2 regions of the Neobacillus sp. PVCKKU3 genome follow, and region 2 is predicted to be linked to the other one. Evidence: predicted binding sites of a transcription regulator. Region 2 holds the regulator's gene; the other holds the start of a gene.
The links. Region 2 encodes Rex, which represses fermentation and respiration genes when NADH is low (regulators of the CRP and FNR family bind a similar motif). Its sites were predicted from a motif close to TTGTGAAATATTTCACAA; they were not measured.

Region 1 (7,596 bases), on a different contig from region 2:
CAATTGTATTATGGGAAAGCAAATTGTTTTCGGCGTACCAAACATGGAGCCCGTTTCCCTGGGCAGCAATTTCACCTTTCCCAAGTCCCTTAATATTGTTATAGCGAACAATGTTGTGGTGGGCTTTGCTTAAATAAATACCGTGAAAGGAATGGCGGATGGTAATATGCTCAATCACGTTGTTATTGGTATAAACCTTAATGGCCGCATATTCCTCGGAAGAGTTGCGGTCCATGCTGCTGCCAGACACGGCAAGGTTTTTTAAACTGACATGAGCAGCTTTTACGGAAATTACGTTGCCTGTTCCGTCTCCTTTAATCACGGTGTTTTTGGAACCAATGATCGTTATCGGTTTCTTGATGACGATATTGCCCGTATAGGTTTGATTGTCAAGCTTCAATACCGCCCCCTCTTTCATGGAGTCGATTTTTGCCTGCAGATTATCGGCTGCCATCTTTCCCTCAGGTTCAAAAAACAACACTAGAGAAAAAACAAGAAACAGGAGCGCTACTTTTTTCATCTTTTTCGATCCTTCCATACCGGAATTAGTAACAAAATAAAGGCGGCAATCACGAAGTAAACGCCTGTACCTAAGATGCTATGGGTAGTAAAGTTTGCCACTGTGTTTTCACCGATTATCGGTGGAACAAATGGGTCCATATGGATCGGCGCTTTAGGGTCTAAATTGGTTCCATATTTTTTTAAGGCAGAATGGAGGTCCAATACGCCGGCAAGGCCGCCGATGACAAAAATGCTAATCAATCCGTAAAGAATTTTTTTATTGCGGAGGACGGCTGTAATCAGAGTGAGCAGTGCTAATCCGCTAATAACGTAAATCAGGTAACCCAATTCTGGGAAATTCTCTGCGCTGAAATTAGACATGCCAATATAGTGGTTAAGCCCGTTAATAATATCGATTTCGCCTTTCAACTTATTAGGGTAGACAATGATATTCAATCCCTCGGGATATTGCGGGGCATAAAACAGCATCTTCCACCATGGAAAAAATATTGATACAACCATTAATACGGCTGAAAGTCCAATGAGCAATGCCGAGGTAATCGATAATTTACTGCCTTTGTTACGACCATTCAAGTTAACCATTCCTTTTATGCTTAATAAGGCGGGGAGGCCGCCTCCCTTAGTGCCGGCCCCAGTAAAGAGGGACCGGACACTTTTCCTGAGACAGCCTCGCCCAAAAGTCGAAAGTATCTGGCTTTTTAAGTGAAGGCCTGTGCTTCGCGGTAATCCGTTAATTTTTTGGTTTAACCAGGAAGTAGCCGTTCATTTCTTGGTGCAGAGCCGAGCAGAAGTTTGTGCAATAAAGCGGGAAGGTACCCGCTTTATCGGCGGTAAACTCCATCGTATTGGTCTGGCCAGGCTGAACTTCCATGTTTAAGTCATAGCTGTTGATCGCAAAACCGTGGGTAATATCTTCATCGAAGTCGATATTCGTCAAATGGATGAAGACATGGTCACCTTGGTTCACCTCAATCACGTCAGGTCGTTTTGACTTACTGTCAAAGACGAATCTAGAGCGCATCGCAATTCCATACACATGGACTTCATTGCCGTTGCGGACAATTTTGGTGTCACTTTGTTTATAGACGGCATCCTTATTGTTTGGATCCTTCGGATAAACATTAATCGTTTTGATTTTGTCAGCTTTGATCATCTGTGCATAGTGCGGCTCAGGGTCAACCGGTGCTGATTGAACGACTTTCATTTTGCCGCTGATATCGATTAACTGCATTGATTCTGGGTGGGACGGTCCGACAGATAAATAGGTGTCTTTAGCAATCTTGTTCAAGGCAATCAGCCATTTGCCATCAGGTGCAACAGTGTCGCCTTCAGCTGCAACAGAGTGGCCTGGAGAATACTGAACAGGCACGCGGTCTAAAGTTTTACCGGTTTTCGGATCCCACTTGACGATTTCAGAAGAGATGAACATCGTTGTATATGCCATGCCTTTGTCATCAAACTGCGTATGAAGTGGTCCGAGTGCGTTTTCTGGGTTTACTTCGCGTTCCATCACAGATTCATATTTTAAGATTGGAATACCGTTGCGGTCGCCGGCAAACTCTTTCTTTTCAATTGCCTTAAAGGCTTTTTCAAATGAGAATACGGTCATCGCAGGGGCAAGTTTGCCGGAAGCGATGAAATATTTTCCATCCGGTGTTACGTCAACACCGTGCGGCGATTTGGCAACCGGCACTAAATAAATGCCGCCTTTTTCTTTTTCAGGGAAAATCATTTTCTGGCCGCCGACATCCTCGTATTTGCCTTCCTTGACCATCTTCTCAAGCTCTTTCCAGTTGAACAGAACGATGTAGTCGCGGTCAGCCTGTGATGCATTTACTTCCATCGTTGTTGTGGATTCTTCCGTGTTGTAGGTTGTCATAACAGCCCAGTCTTTTGAGCTCTTTTTCCCCGCATCGGAAAGGTCATAGGACCATGGTGGAAGGGCCACCTGATAAGCGATGTTCAGCTTTACATTCTTTTCGTCAAAGGTTACGGCTGACATCACACCGCGGTATTTCTGGCTGTAATCATCAAGAGATTCATATTTTTGTCCAAGCGGCACGGCGAAACGCGTCGGCAGGAACATGTACTCGGTATTTTCCGTTACAAACGCGGCACAGTGCGGGCCGGCAGTATTTGGAACATTGAGAATGTCTTTTGTTGTAAATGTTTTTAAGTCAACGACAGCGGCGCGGCTGTTGCCGACATCGGTGGCAAACATCCATTTGCCGTCATAGTCCCCGTTTGTTTCCGAGAAAGCAGGGTGGTGAAGGTCACCCCAAGTATAATCACCCATCATTTTCTTGGAATGCTCATCAAAACCATAGCCAGTAGCGGAATCTGGAGAAAAGACCGGAATCGTTCTGATTTTGCGCATCGAAGGCACACCGTAAATAAACATTTGCCCGGAATGGCCGCCGGATGCGAATAAATAGTAATCATCTTTTTTGCCAAATGGCACATAAACCTTTTCGGCATTGCTCTTGTTGCTGGCGTTTGCGGCCTCAGTCTTTGTGTTGTTCGACGAAAAATCCGCAAACGTCAGCGTTGCTGCAGCAAACCCGGCAAGCAGGCCGGATGCGATTGGAACCCATTTTTTCATACGTTTAACACCACCCTATTTTTCAGATGCCTGCTTGAGCAGGTCTAGTACTTGCTGACGTTCTTCATCTGTTAACGGATTTTTGCCGATAACGCCTGACATAACGGCAGATGTAGGTTGTTTCAGGAATTCCTCAATTGGTTTGCCGTGCTTGCCTTCAACGTTAACAAAGGCTTGTGAAAGATCCGGTCCGACCGCACCGCCTTTGATGTTGAGAGCTTCCACGCTGTGACAGCCAAGGCATCCCTTCTTGTTAAGGATGTTATCGTCATTAGCGCTTGAAGTAGTGGCTGTTTCCTTTGGTTTGCTGGAGTCATCCGCTGCTTTTTCCTTCGAAACAGCCTGAGCGGTTTGCGGTGCCTTTCCTGAGTCACTGGAGTTTCCCGTGATGACATCAAAAACTAGGTATCCAAGCCCGAAGCCGAGCACAAGGCTAATGGCAAAACTTATAAGAGCTTTTTTCAAATTTGTTCCCCCTCCTTTTTGTCAAATGAACAGCTTCATCCTAATCCATTAAATTTTGTGAAAATGTGACGTTCATCACACGAAATAAAGGGTTTTTGAACGTTCTGTGAAAGAGCCCCAAAAGCCTATATCTAAAGCGTTTTTTAAAAAATGAACGTTCTGTGAAAAACAATTTTTCCATGATGTATTGGCGATTTACAGTATTGTGACCCTTTTCACTTCTATAACGTGAGAAATAGCTTACAATTAGAGGAAAATAAGCAAGGTAAAGGTGGTGGGAAGGTTGGAGCGCATCAAAAAATTACTGGAGCCGAATTTATCAGTGATTCAGGAAGTCGACAAAGAGGAATTACTTCGAAAAATTGAGATTTTTAAAGACTTATCCCCGAAATCACTAAATATCATTGAAAGGCGGATTCAAACGCTTGAAGTGAAAAAAGGGATGCAGATTATCAAAGAGGATGAGAAGGCAAAAGGGGTCTTCTTCATTCATTCCGGGTCGGTTAAGCTCGCCAAACAGGATGAGAACGGGAATGAAATTATCGTTTGTGTGAAGCAGCAAGGGGATATTTTCGCCGAAGCATGTTTATTCACACGGAAGGAAGAATGTTACCCGGCAACAGCAACGATGCTTGAGGATGGCCGGCTGTTCTTTTTGGATAAGCAAGAGCTCGAGCAGGATCTTTACCAATATCCGGAGCTTTCTATGCAAATGATCCGCTATATGAGCGATGCTTTAAGAGAAATGACCTCACAGTTAAGGGATGTGGTCCTGCTCGATGTTTATGCAAAAACGGTAAAGATGCTGGAGCGGCTCGGACGGAAGTTTAACCCAGACTTCAAACGCTGGGAAGTTGAAATACCGTTAACCGTACAGGAATTCGCCACCGTCGTCGGCACCTCGCGTGAAAGCATCAGCCGTGTCTTCTCCAAACTTAAAAAAGAGGAAATGATTGATTTGAAATCGCGGAAAATCATTATCCTTGACTGGTGTAAATTTTGTACCTTGCTCCATAAAGAATATTAATAAGAAAGGGACCTGCCCACGCATTAAAGCGGAAGGACGGGTCCCTTTATATATTTAATCAAATTTGTACGTCCAAAAGCGCTCGTTGTTGATCCAGACCATAATTTGTGGGTCTTGGTTTTTTAGTTTTTCGGACACGTCGGCAAACATTTGCTCCGTTTGCGAGCGGTGTGCCTTGATGGCGGCAAGCTTTATTTCAGCGACAGGGCTGATATTATTGATGATGTCAGCTTCACCTAGTTTTTCAATACAATCGTTCGAGAAGGCAACGCAGTGTAAGGTTGGCCGTGCGGCTTCAGGAAGCCTTTCGACAGCGCGGACGACGGCCGCGCCGGTGGCGTCATGGTCGGGATGCACAGCATAGCCGGGATAAAAGGTGATAACCAAAGAAGGATTCAGTTCATCAATCAAGGCGGACATAACGTCGGCCAGCTTTTCTTCATCCTCAAATTCCACAGTTTTATCGCGGTAGCCGAGCATGCGTAAATCTTGGATGCCTAAAGCACGGGCAGCTTCCTTTAGTTCCGCTTTTCTGATTTTCGGGAGATTTTCCCGATTGGTAAATGGCGGATTCCCCATATTGCGGCCCATTTCCCCAAGGGTTAAGCAGGCGTAAGTAACAGGGGTGCCATTTTTGATATGGGTGGCTATTGTCCCGGATACTCCAAATGCCTCATCATCCGGATGTGGAAAGACAACTAAGACATGGCGTTCTTTTTCCATTTTACATTCTCCTTTCAGGACTGACGCATGAAACCACTATTCAAAGGGAGTCGGGCTGATTTCCAATGCGACTGCTAGTTTCCCTTCATTGTCATGGCCGGCAAGCAGAAGCCGTCCCAGTTCATCGATTTCAAAATGTGTGATGCCCTCAGCGTAAATCCAGCCAAGGTTTATTTTTAAGCCCACCCGGTAAGGACCTTTTCCGGTAATTTTCCCTATTTCATATTGGACTTTGGCGTTGCGAATATAAGCCCCTGCCGAAAAGAATGATTGATCGCGATGTGATGCGTAGGCACCGTTTGTGGTTTCAAGGTGAATATATACTTCTTTATTTACGAAGCTATTAATGGCTTCCTGTACTTGATTGGTGTTCACTAGTTCCAAGTTGATTCCTCCCTTCCCGTGATTCTTATAAAAAATAGGATTTAGTCTACGAGATATTTTTCTTTAAGAATGTAACTATCATACTAAAATTGGATAAAAAATGCGAAATGAATGCTCGGTTAAATATATGTTGATTTCCGCTCCAATCAACTAGGTTGGTGATCATTTCACATTTTTAAAGAAGGCTCAGTTATTATCATTGTTGATTTTCGTGTAGGTATGAAAATTCATAGGCAGAGAATTTCCGGCTAATGTATAAAGAGGAAGCTTAAGATGCAGAAATTAGCGGAGATTTTCCGATTAACTGCTCTAAATAACACAAAATCCAACGATTTAGATGATATAAACGGAAAAACTTCCTTTATTTTTATGGAAATATGAGTATTTCCCAAAATACACGGAATTCTTCCGTTTATTTTTCAAAGTAAAATCAACATTCAGTTTATAACAGAGCCTTAAAGAAAAAGAGCCGAACTTTATGTTCGGCTCTTAGAGAAATTATTCTGCGCAGTCTTCGCAGTATTCGGTTTTGCTTGTTGAAGCGCGGTAGGCACCGTGCCAGGTTGGGCCGACGTATTCGTTTAGGCGGAAGCCCTGTTCGATGGCTGCGGCGATAAAGTCTTTCGCCACTTCGACTGCTTCAAAGACGGATTTCCCTTTCGCAAGTTCAGCGGTGACCGCGGATGAGTAGGTGCAGCCGGCGCCGTGCGTAAAGGTTGTATTATATTTTGGTGATTCGTAAATTCGGAATTCCTTCCCATCATATAGAAGGTCGACGGCATTTTCCTCAGATTGAAGCTTGCTGCCGCCTTTGATTAGGACATTTTTTGCCCCTTGATCATAAATTTTTACAGCGGCTTCTTTCATTTCTTCCACTGTCCGCGGCGTCTTCATGCCTGCCAGCTGTCCGGCCTCAAACAGATTTGGTGTCACTACTAAACAGCGCGGCAATAAAAGCTCACGCATCGCATCGGTCGTTTCCGGGTTTAACACCTCGTCTTCGCCTTTACACACCATGACAGGGTCTATTACGACACGCTCTAGCTTATGGGCATCGATGGTTTTTGCAGCAATTTCAATTAACTCGACCGTTCCCAGCATACCTGTCTTCATTGCATCGATCCCAACAGATAGAATGGTTTCCAACTGCTTTTCAAGAATATCCGATGCAATCGGGAACACGTTATGATGCCAGTTGTCTTTAGGGTCCATCGTGACTATGCATGTCAGGGCGCTCATACCATATACGCCAAGCTCCTGGAACGTCTTCAAGTCCGCCTGAAGCCCCGCCCCGCCGCTTGAATCGGAACCGGCAATCGTCATTACTTTTTTAATGTTCATTATGTACTCCTCCTAAAAAAGGCTTAATCATCACCCTATTATTATAATTCAACAGCAAAAAAACAACCAAAATAAACTTTTATAATGATGCAAGTGATTTTTTTCGCCTATCGAAAGTGTTTGACAAAAAAGTGAAATATCCAACTTTTTTACTATTTTAATCAATTTTTAGTGATAAAAATTACTTTCAAAAAATTCCTCCAAAATTACTCTATTAATGAGAAATACTCTTTTAAAGGTGGTGGGAAACAATGAACCACAAAAGTTGCCCCGATGAATATCCCATTTCATTAATCATTAACGGATACGAAATGGCGGTTTTCCAATTGACAAAATTTGACCTTGAGGATTGGACATATGGCTATTTGTTTTCTGAAGGATTTATTCAGACAGCAAATGATATTGAGTCCATCGTCATCAATGAAGATATGGGGAGCATTCATGTTACTTTAAGCGCAGCCTTTGATGAAGATCAGGTCTTTTCAAAGAAGAAGCATTACACAGCAGGCTGCGGCAGGGGCGTTACATTTTT
Region 2 (7,596 bases):
GCTGTATCCGGTAATACGATACCGCTTGCAGTTTTTTCTTCTGATTCAACGAGTTCGATGATAATGCGATCACCTAATGGTCTTAACATTCAAACAACCTCCTCAAATATGTGTTATTCGGTCATTTATTAGCACTCAACTATGATGAGTGCTAACACAATTATTATAATAATCAATCTAAAAATCTTTTGCAAGTCTGATGCATAAAATTTATTAAAAAAAGTTACCCTTTTTTTCCACCTTATAAAGTATGGATAAAATCCATATTTCTATTCAATTCTTTTCAAAGCAGGCATTCAAAATTGAAACTAATTTGTCATTAAAGGTAGAATGAAGAATAGTGATTGATTACATTTCGATTGGAAAAAATAGATGGAAAAGGAGTTTTGACTTGAAAAAGGAATACTGGATTGTCCTTATTGTTTATATTGCCATGCAGCTTTCCAGCTTTGCCGGGATTCCTGCATTTATGTTTGGATTTCGCCTTTTTGGATGGAGGCAGGAATTTGTGGTACCGGTTTGGCTGATCACAAGTTTCACCCTTGCCTTTCTCATCATTCTTGTTATCCTAAGAAAAGAAATGAAGCCTGGGGTCCATAGTGAAAGAAACACTTCAATCGGTCATTCGATAAAGTGGGCGATTTTAGGGGTTTTCCTTGCCCTATTTGCCCAATATACGGCCGCCATCATTGAGCGCCTTATTGGGATTGAATTGGGCTCTAAAAATACACAGGAAATCCTCACGATCATTAATGCCTTTCCTTTGGCCATTCTTGTAACGAGTATTATCGGCCCTATTTTAGAAGAAATTGTGTTTCGGAAAATTATCTTTGGGGCTTTTTATAAACGGTTTAATTTCTTCATTTCTGCCCTAATCAGCTCGGTGGTCTTTGCGCTTGTCCATATGGAGCCTGAGCATCTGCTTATTTACTCGGCGATGGGCTTTACCTTTGCTTTTCTTTATGTAAAAACCAAACGCATCCTGGTGCCGATTTTCGCCCATGTATCCATGAATACGATGGTCGTCCTTGTTCAGTCCGTCTATAAGGACGACATTGAGCGGATGATGCGTGAGGCAGAGGCAGTTCAAAACTTTATCGGAGGATTTCTATGAAACGTTCACCTTTGTTTTCCGGTTTGATTTATTTAATACTGGGTGCCCTGTTCACCTATTTTGCTATCGATGATGTCCAAAACAATGGCTGGGGCTTCTTCAGCTACCTTTTGGTCATCCTCGCCACCTTTGACCTTGGGTCAGCCATTAAGATGATTGCTATTCATTTCAAATATAAGGGGCAAATGAAAAAATAATGATGTTTTATATTTTTGATAAGGCTGGTGTGAAGGACGTATTCACTTATTAATCGGCAAAATTGTCCTTCTGTCGATTGTCAAGGACATTTCTCTTCTCGATTCACTCAAAATGTCCTTGATTTCACCTATCAAGGACATTTCCCTTCCCGATTTCACTCAAATTGTCCTTGATACCGCCTATCAAGGACATTTTCCTTCCCGATTTCACTCAAATTGTCCTTGATACCGCTTATCAAGGACATTTCCCTTCCTGATTTCACTCAAAATGTCCTTGATGCCGCCTATCAAGGACATTTCCACTACCAATTTCACTCAAATTGTCCTTGATACCGTCTATCAAGGACATTTCCCTTCCTGATTTCACTCAAATTTCCTCAATACCGTCTATAATGTTTCGCCCAGCTCCATTAATTGACCTCTGTTAGAGCTATCAGCTGGTAAGCCTTAAAGAATTCATCACAAAACGCATCCCATTCCGCAGCAGCGTCCATCGAGGCTTCGCTTACTTCACCTAAAACAGGCCGCCCCAGTAGGTCTTCAAGTTGATCAGAAAACTTTTTAATTGTCTCCCCAGCGGCTCCCTCAAGAACGCTGGCCACAAACTCAGCAGGTGAATACCAGTCAGAAACCCTGCCCAAATCGCGGTAGATTTGTGTTAAAAGCAGATTACGCGGTCCCTCCCACTGTTCGTTTACGACCACATCGCGGAAGATACGCGGCAGCGACGAAAATTCCTCCATCACTCCATGGCCGGCAAACACGGAGATAGCCTCCCGTAAAATTTCCGCTCCCTCATTCGTTGCACAGATTTTCTGCAGCAAGACAAGTTCACGCAGATTAAATAACTTTTTCCTAACATCAATTGGATGGTCCGATTTAATTCCTGGATTAAGCGGCTTATCCAGTTGCAAGAAAAGATTATAGATTTTGAATGCCCCCGCCGTCGTTCGCTCAGCGGCATGCTGGATTCGTTTCAACTTGCTTGCTGCGAGTGGATAGTCTTTTACCTTCTTTCCAAAAACACTTCGGAAATCGCTGTACAAGTTTGCCTCCCGAGAGGCCCTCAGCATAAACCCGGCACAGGCAATCCCAATTTCCAACCTCGACAAGGTCAATACAATTCCGACTGCAACTGCAATCCCTTTATCCTTTGGACCGATTGGATAGGCACGCGCCCCCTTATATTGAATCTCCCCTGTTGGCAGCTCGGCTGTTCCCAGCTTCCATTTGATCCGATTTATCTCGTACCCGTTGCGTTTCTCCTTCTCCTTATCCCCCGGAAGCCAGGAAGGTACGATAAATGTTGAAACTTTGTCAGTTCCCGATATTTTTGCCGTCACCACAGAATAATCGGCATGCGCCGCAGAACAGAAAAACTTATTCCCATACAAACGATAATACTTGCCTTCCGGAACCGCCTCCAAAACATTAGCCGGCAAATCAGAACCACCCTGGATTTCTGTCATAAATTGAGCGCCAATGGCGAATTCGCCGTTTAGCCCTTCTTTTGTATGATGTAATATAACTTGAAGTTCTGGATATTCTTCATCCGGAAATTGGTCAAGCAAAGCCACTAAACCATGTGTACATGTCAGCGGACAGGTCACTCCCGCCTCACCCAGCTGATGGATCAGCATTCTTTTCACAAAGCTTTCCCAAGGTGTCATGTTACTGGAAAAAAGACCTTCTCCGAAAATTTCATTCTCTAATTGATGAACTTCTTGAGGACGAACAATCCGGTCAATCCGATGATTAAAAGCATCAAAGTGAAGCATATAGGGGCGGACTTCCGGTCTGGCAATTCTTTCGGCTAACCGGTTCCATTTTGCAGATACTGTTGCTGAAAAGGATAATAGTTTTTCGTGGATTTGGCTGTGCTGAGAACCCGTAAATTTCTTTACCGCTTTTTGTAAAAACGGTTCATCACGGTACCAATCAAGGTTGTCACGTTTTTCGAGAAATTCATCAAAGCTGTAAGAATTTTTTCCTCTTGCTTCTGTCTCTTGGGAAACATGCTTCATAAAAACGCCACTCTCCTCATGAATAATAATTCATAATTTTCAATTTAATCTTAAATGTAAGGATATGGAAACGTCAAATATAAGTAGAAAAACAAAAAAAGAGGCTGAATAATTCAGACCTCTTCTTTATTGGTGCACCCTTCTATGACGGTATTGGTTCCACTGAAAATGAATAAAGCATCCGATGCAAAAACCTAGAATTGCCACAAAGGCAGCCACTGCGACAAGAATCGTGAACACATAGCCAACACCATTCCAACCCAGCAGGAATCCTACAAATCCAATTCCCAAACACGATACGGCAAGTTTTTGATTAAATTGCTGCTGCTCCCAATCCTCGGGGATATAAGCCTCTGGTTCCTTTCTTAAAAATAGTTTTGCTATTTGCATAATCGGATTAAATCCGAATAAAAGACCAGACATACCGGCAACAAACGGCACTAACAAAAACCATTCCTGACCGGATAACCATGTTAACACAACACTTAAAACAATCGTCCACTGGTTTGTTTTCACTAGCGGCCGTGGGATTGAACGAACTGTTTCTGTCATTTTAATTCCAACCTTTCCTATTGGATTACAATAATTACTTGTGTATTCATTTTACCCGCTTCCACTCCCTTTGTATAGTGATCTGGTTAGGAAAATGTTTCAAAACGAAAAAATGGGCCTCTCACCATTTTGGCGAGAAGCCCATTGATTATTTATTCTTCTACTTCGTCGTTTGGATAATGCTTTAAAAAGTAAACAAGTGATTGCAGCTCCACCGCCAGGTCAATATGATGCACGCGGATCGATGAAGGTACATTCAGTCTTGCTGGAGTAAAGTTTAAAACCCCTTTTACATTCGTATTCACAAGCTTGTCTGTGATTTGCTGAGCAACCGGAGCCGGCACCGTCAAAATCGCCACCGAAATATTTTCCTCGATCAAATACTGTTCTATATCGTCCATCGAATAAACGGGAACATTGCCTATCGAACCGCCAATTTTTCCGGGGTCCACATCGAAGGCGCAAGCGATTTTTGTATTATTATTTTTTAAAAAATTGTAGTGTAAAAAGGCTGTGCCGAGATTACCCACCCCGATTAACGCTACCTTTGTTAATTCATCTTGATCAAGAGTTTTCCGGAAAAACGATAACAAATAGTTTACGTTATAGCCGTACCCCTTTTTCCCAAGGGCCCCGAAATAAGAGAAATCCCTGCGAATAGTGGCCGAGTCCACCTTTACTGCTTCACTCAATTCTGCAGATGACACCCTCTGCTTGCCAGAGGAATGAAGGTTTTGTAAAAATCGATAATATAAGGGCAGCCGCTTTGCTGTTGCCTGTGGTATTTTCATCGTTTCATTGGACATATTTCTCCCACCCTTCAATTTTAATGGATATATTAGATTTCTCTTCTAAAATCACCGTTTTTGCCGCCGGTTTTTTCCACCAGAAAGGTTGGTCCAATTACCATCCCTTTATCAACTGCCTTACACATATCATAGACGGTCAGGGCACAAACAGAGGCAGCTGTTAGCGCTTCCATCTCAACCCCCGTACTGCCTTTTGTTTTCACTGATGCAGCAATATGCAGTGTATATTGTCCCTGCCCGGCCTGCTCCCATGAAAAACTAATATTGATACCTGTTAATGGAATCGGGTGGCACATTGGAATGATATCCCATGTCTTTTTCGCTGCCATCACTGCAGCAACCTGGGCAACTGCTAAGACATCGCCCTTTTTCATTTCGTGGTTTGTGATTTTTTCATAAATTTCAGTGCTTACTGTTATGCTAGACTGGGCTGTTGCTGTGCGTGCCGTTTCCGGCTTCTCGCTGACATCGACCATCTTGGCCCGGCCTTCTTCATTAAAATGAGTAAATTCAGCCATAAAAAAAATCCTCCTACAAAAAATAATACAATATTTTTTTGTCCATGTGTGTGAAACTTTGAACTAACAGTATATTTTTTTATAATTCCATTAAAAATTTCACTTCATTGCCGACATTCGGGTTATACGGTAAACTAGTCGTAAGGTAATAGAGGTGAAAAAAATGATTTTATTACAGGTTAACCAACTACAAAAATATTATGGTGCTGAACTTATTTTATCGAATATAAAACTGGAATTACAAACCCGTGACCGTGTTGCCCTTGTCGGACGCAATGGAGCGGGGAAATCAACGTTATTGAAAATCATCGCCGGCGAAATGGGCTATGACGGCGGCGAAATCATCAAACCAAAGGATGTTACCGTTGGTTATTTGGCGCAAAATACGGGTTTGGAGTCCAATTTGTCCATTTGGGAGGAAATGCTGACGGTTTTTGAGAACCTGCAGGCGATGGAAAAATCGCTCCGGAAGCTGGAGAAGCAAATGGCCGATCCTGCTGTTTTCGGGGACCCAGGAAAATACGAACGGGTATTAAAGGAATATGATGAATTGCAAATAAAGTTTAAAGAGCAAGGCGGCTATCAATATGAAGCTGATATCCGTTCTGTATTGCATGGGTTAAATTTTTCTGATACTACGTTAATGATTTCAAGTCTAAGCGGCGGACAAAAAACGCGTCTTGCGCTAGGCAAACTATTACTGACAAGACCTGATATTTTAATTTTGGACGAGCCAACCAACCATTTGGATATCGAAACCCTTTCCTGGCTGGAGCAATATCTGCAGGGCTATGATGGCGCGATTTTAATTGTTTCGCATGACCGCTATTTTTTGGATAAAGTGGTTACAGAGGTGTATGAACTATCACGCCGCCTGATTCAGCGATTCACCGGTAATTATAGCACTTATCTTGAGCAGAAAGCTGCCAATTATGAACGCGACATGAAGCTTTATGAAAAGCAGCAGGAGGAAATTGCCGCGTTAAAGGATTTCATCCAGCGCAACATCGCACGGGCCACTACTACTAAGAGAGCGCAAAGCCGGCGGAAGAAGCTTGAAAAAATGGAAATCATGGATCGCCCATCAGGGGATGAAAAATCTGCTTCCTTCTCATTTGAAATTGAGCGGCAAAGCGGCAATGATGTACTGACTGTTGATTCGCTTGCTGTCGGCTATGATGGAGAGAAGGTTTCCGAGGATATTTCCTTTCGTGTGTATAAAGGCGACAGCATTGCCCTTGTCGGCCCTAATGGAATCGGGAAGTCGACCCTTTTAAAAACAATTATTAAAAAGCTTCCCGCTTTGGCTGGAACTATTCAATACGGAACCAATTTGTCCATCGGGTATTACGATCAGGAACAAGCCAACCTAACCTCCAATAAACGGGTCTTAAACGAACTATGGGATGAATATCCACTGAAACCGGAAAAGGAAATCCGTACGGTGCTTGGGAATTTCTTATTTTCCGGTGACGATGTGCTTAAAAATGTTTTGTCATTAAGCGGCGGCGAAAAAGCCCGCCTAGCCCTTGCCAAGCTAATGCTCGAGAAAGCAAATTTATTAATATTGGACGAACCTACCAACCATTTGGATTTGGACAGCAAGGAAGTACTTGAGAATGCCCTAATTGATTATCCAGGTACTATTTTGTTTGTCTCACACGACCGTTATTTTATTAACAGAATCGCAACCAAGGTACTAGAATTAAGCCCCGAGGGCAGCACTGAATACCTCGGCGACTACGATTATTATGTGGATAAAAAGCTGGAGCAGGAGGAACTTACGGCACTTGCATTGGCTGCCTCCCAGAAGAAGGTTTCTGCTTTAGAGCCTGCTGAAAAAAACAGTTATCAACAGGATAAAGAAACGAAAAAACTGGAACGCCAGCGAAAACGCAAATTGGAAGAAATCGAGGAACGCATTTCGGAGCTTGAAGAAGAGATTCAGAATTATGAACAGCAATTATGCGAGCCAGAAGTTTTTCAGGACCATGAAAAGGTTTTAGAGATTAATTTAAAAAATGAAAAGGCTAAGGCCGAGCTTGACGAATTAATGGAAGAATGGGCCGAGCTGGCAGAATAATGTGGATAACCGGACTGTTGGAGTCCGGTTTTTTGTTGTGCTTATAATCCAAAAGGCCCAACTTTCCACAGAATTATTCACATTGTAAATGCCATTATTTCAGTTATTCAATTAACTTACCCACATTATCCACAAAAAAGTGTCAACTTATCCACATTATCAACATTACCCACTGAGTTATCCACAAGTCATTTGAATTTTCAACTTTTTCAAAAAAATCTTATCCACAAAATTGATATTTTTATATTAGCCAAAATTTAATCAAATGTTTGTTTAACTCTTAAAATGCCTATATTTTA

Region 1: a site for Rex is predicted at 3,793-3,810, ahead of ACNQGS_RS03480 (cytochrome C). Genes of this name have one in related genera too.

What each region holds. Positions count from the first base shown of each region.
Region 1 is NZ_JBLVQN010000003.1:109,741-117,336, reverse strand. Features, by position in the region: gene nosD (nitrous oxide reductase family maturation protein NosD) at 1-520, opposite strand, end outside; gene ACNQGS_RS03490 (hypothetical protein) at 517-1,104, opposite strand; gene nosZ (Sec-dependent nitrous-oxide reductase) at 1,253-3,124, opposite strand; gene ACNQGS_RS03480 (cytochrome C) at 3,140-3,589, opposite strand; gene ACNQGS_RS03475 (Crp/Fnr family transcriptional regulator) at 3,873-4,616, shown strand; gene bshB2 (bacillithiol biosynthesis deacetylase BshB2) at 4,671-5,339, opposite strand; gene ACNQGS_RS03465 (YojF family protein) at 5,376-5,723, opposite strand; gene pdxK (pyridoxine/pyridoxal/pyridoxamine kinase) at 6,222-7,064, opposite strand; gene fdhD (formate dehydrogenase accessory sulfurtransferase FdhD) at 7,316-7,596, shown strand, end outside.
Region 2 is NZ_JBLVQN010000067.1:2,946-10,541, reverse strand. Features, by position in the region: gene groES (co-chaperone GroES) at 1-89, opposite strand, end outside; gene ACNQGS_RS27915 (CPBP family intramembrane glutamic endopeptidase) at 392-1,114, shown strand; gene ACNQGS_RS27910 (YdiK family protein) at 1,111-1,311, shown strand; gene ACNQGS_RS27905 (acyl-CoA dehydrogenase family protein) at 1,722-3,335, opposite strand; gene ACNQGS_RS27900 (DUF4395 domain-containing protein) at 3,462-3,887, opposite strand; gene ACNQGS_RS27895 (redox-sensing transcriptional repressor Rex) at 4,040-4,693, opposite strand; gene moaC (cyclic pyranopterin monophosphate synthase MoaC) at 4,726-5,214, opposite strand; gene ACNQGS_RS27885 (ABC-F family ATP-binding cassette domain-containing protein) at 5,378-7,297, shown strand.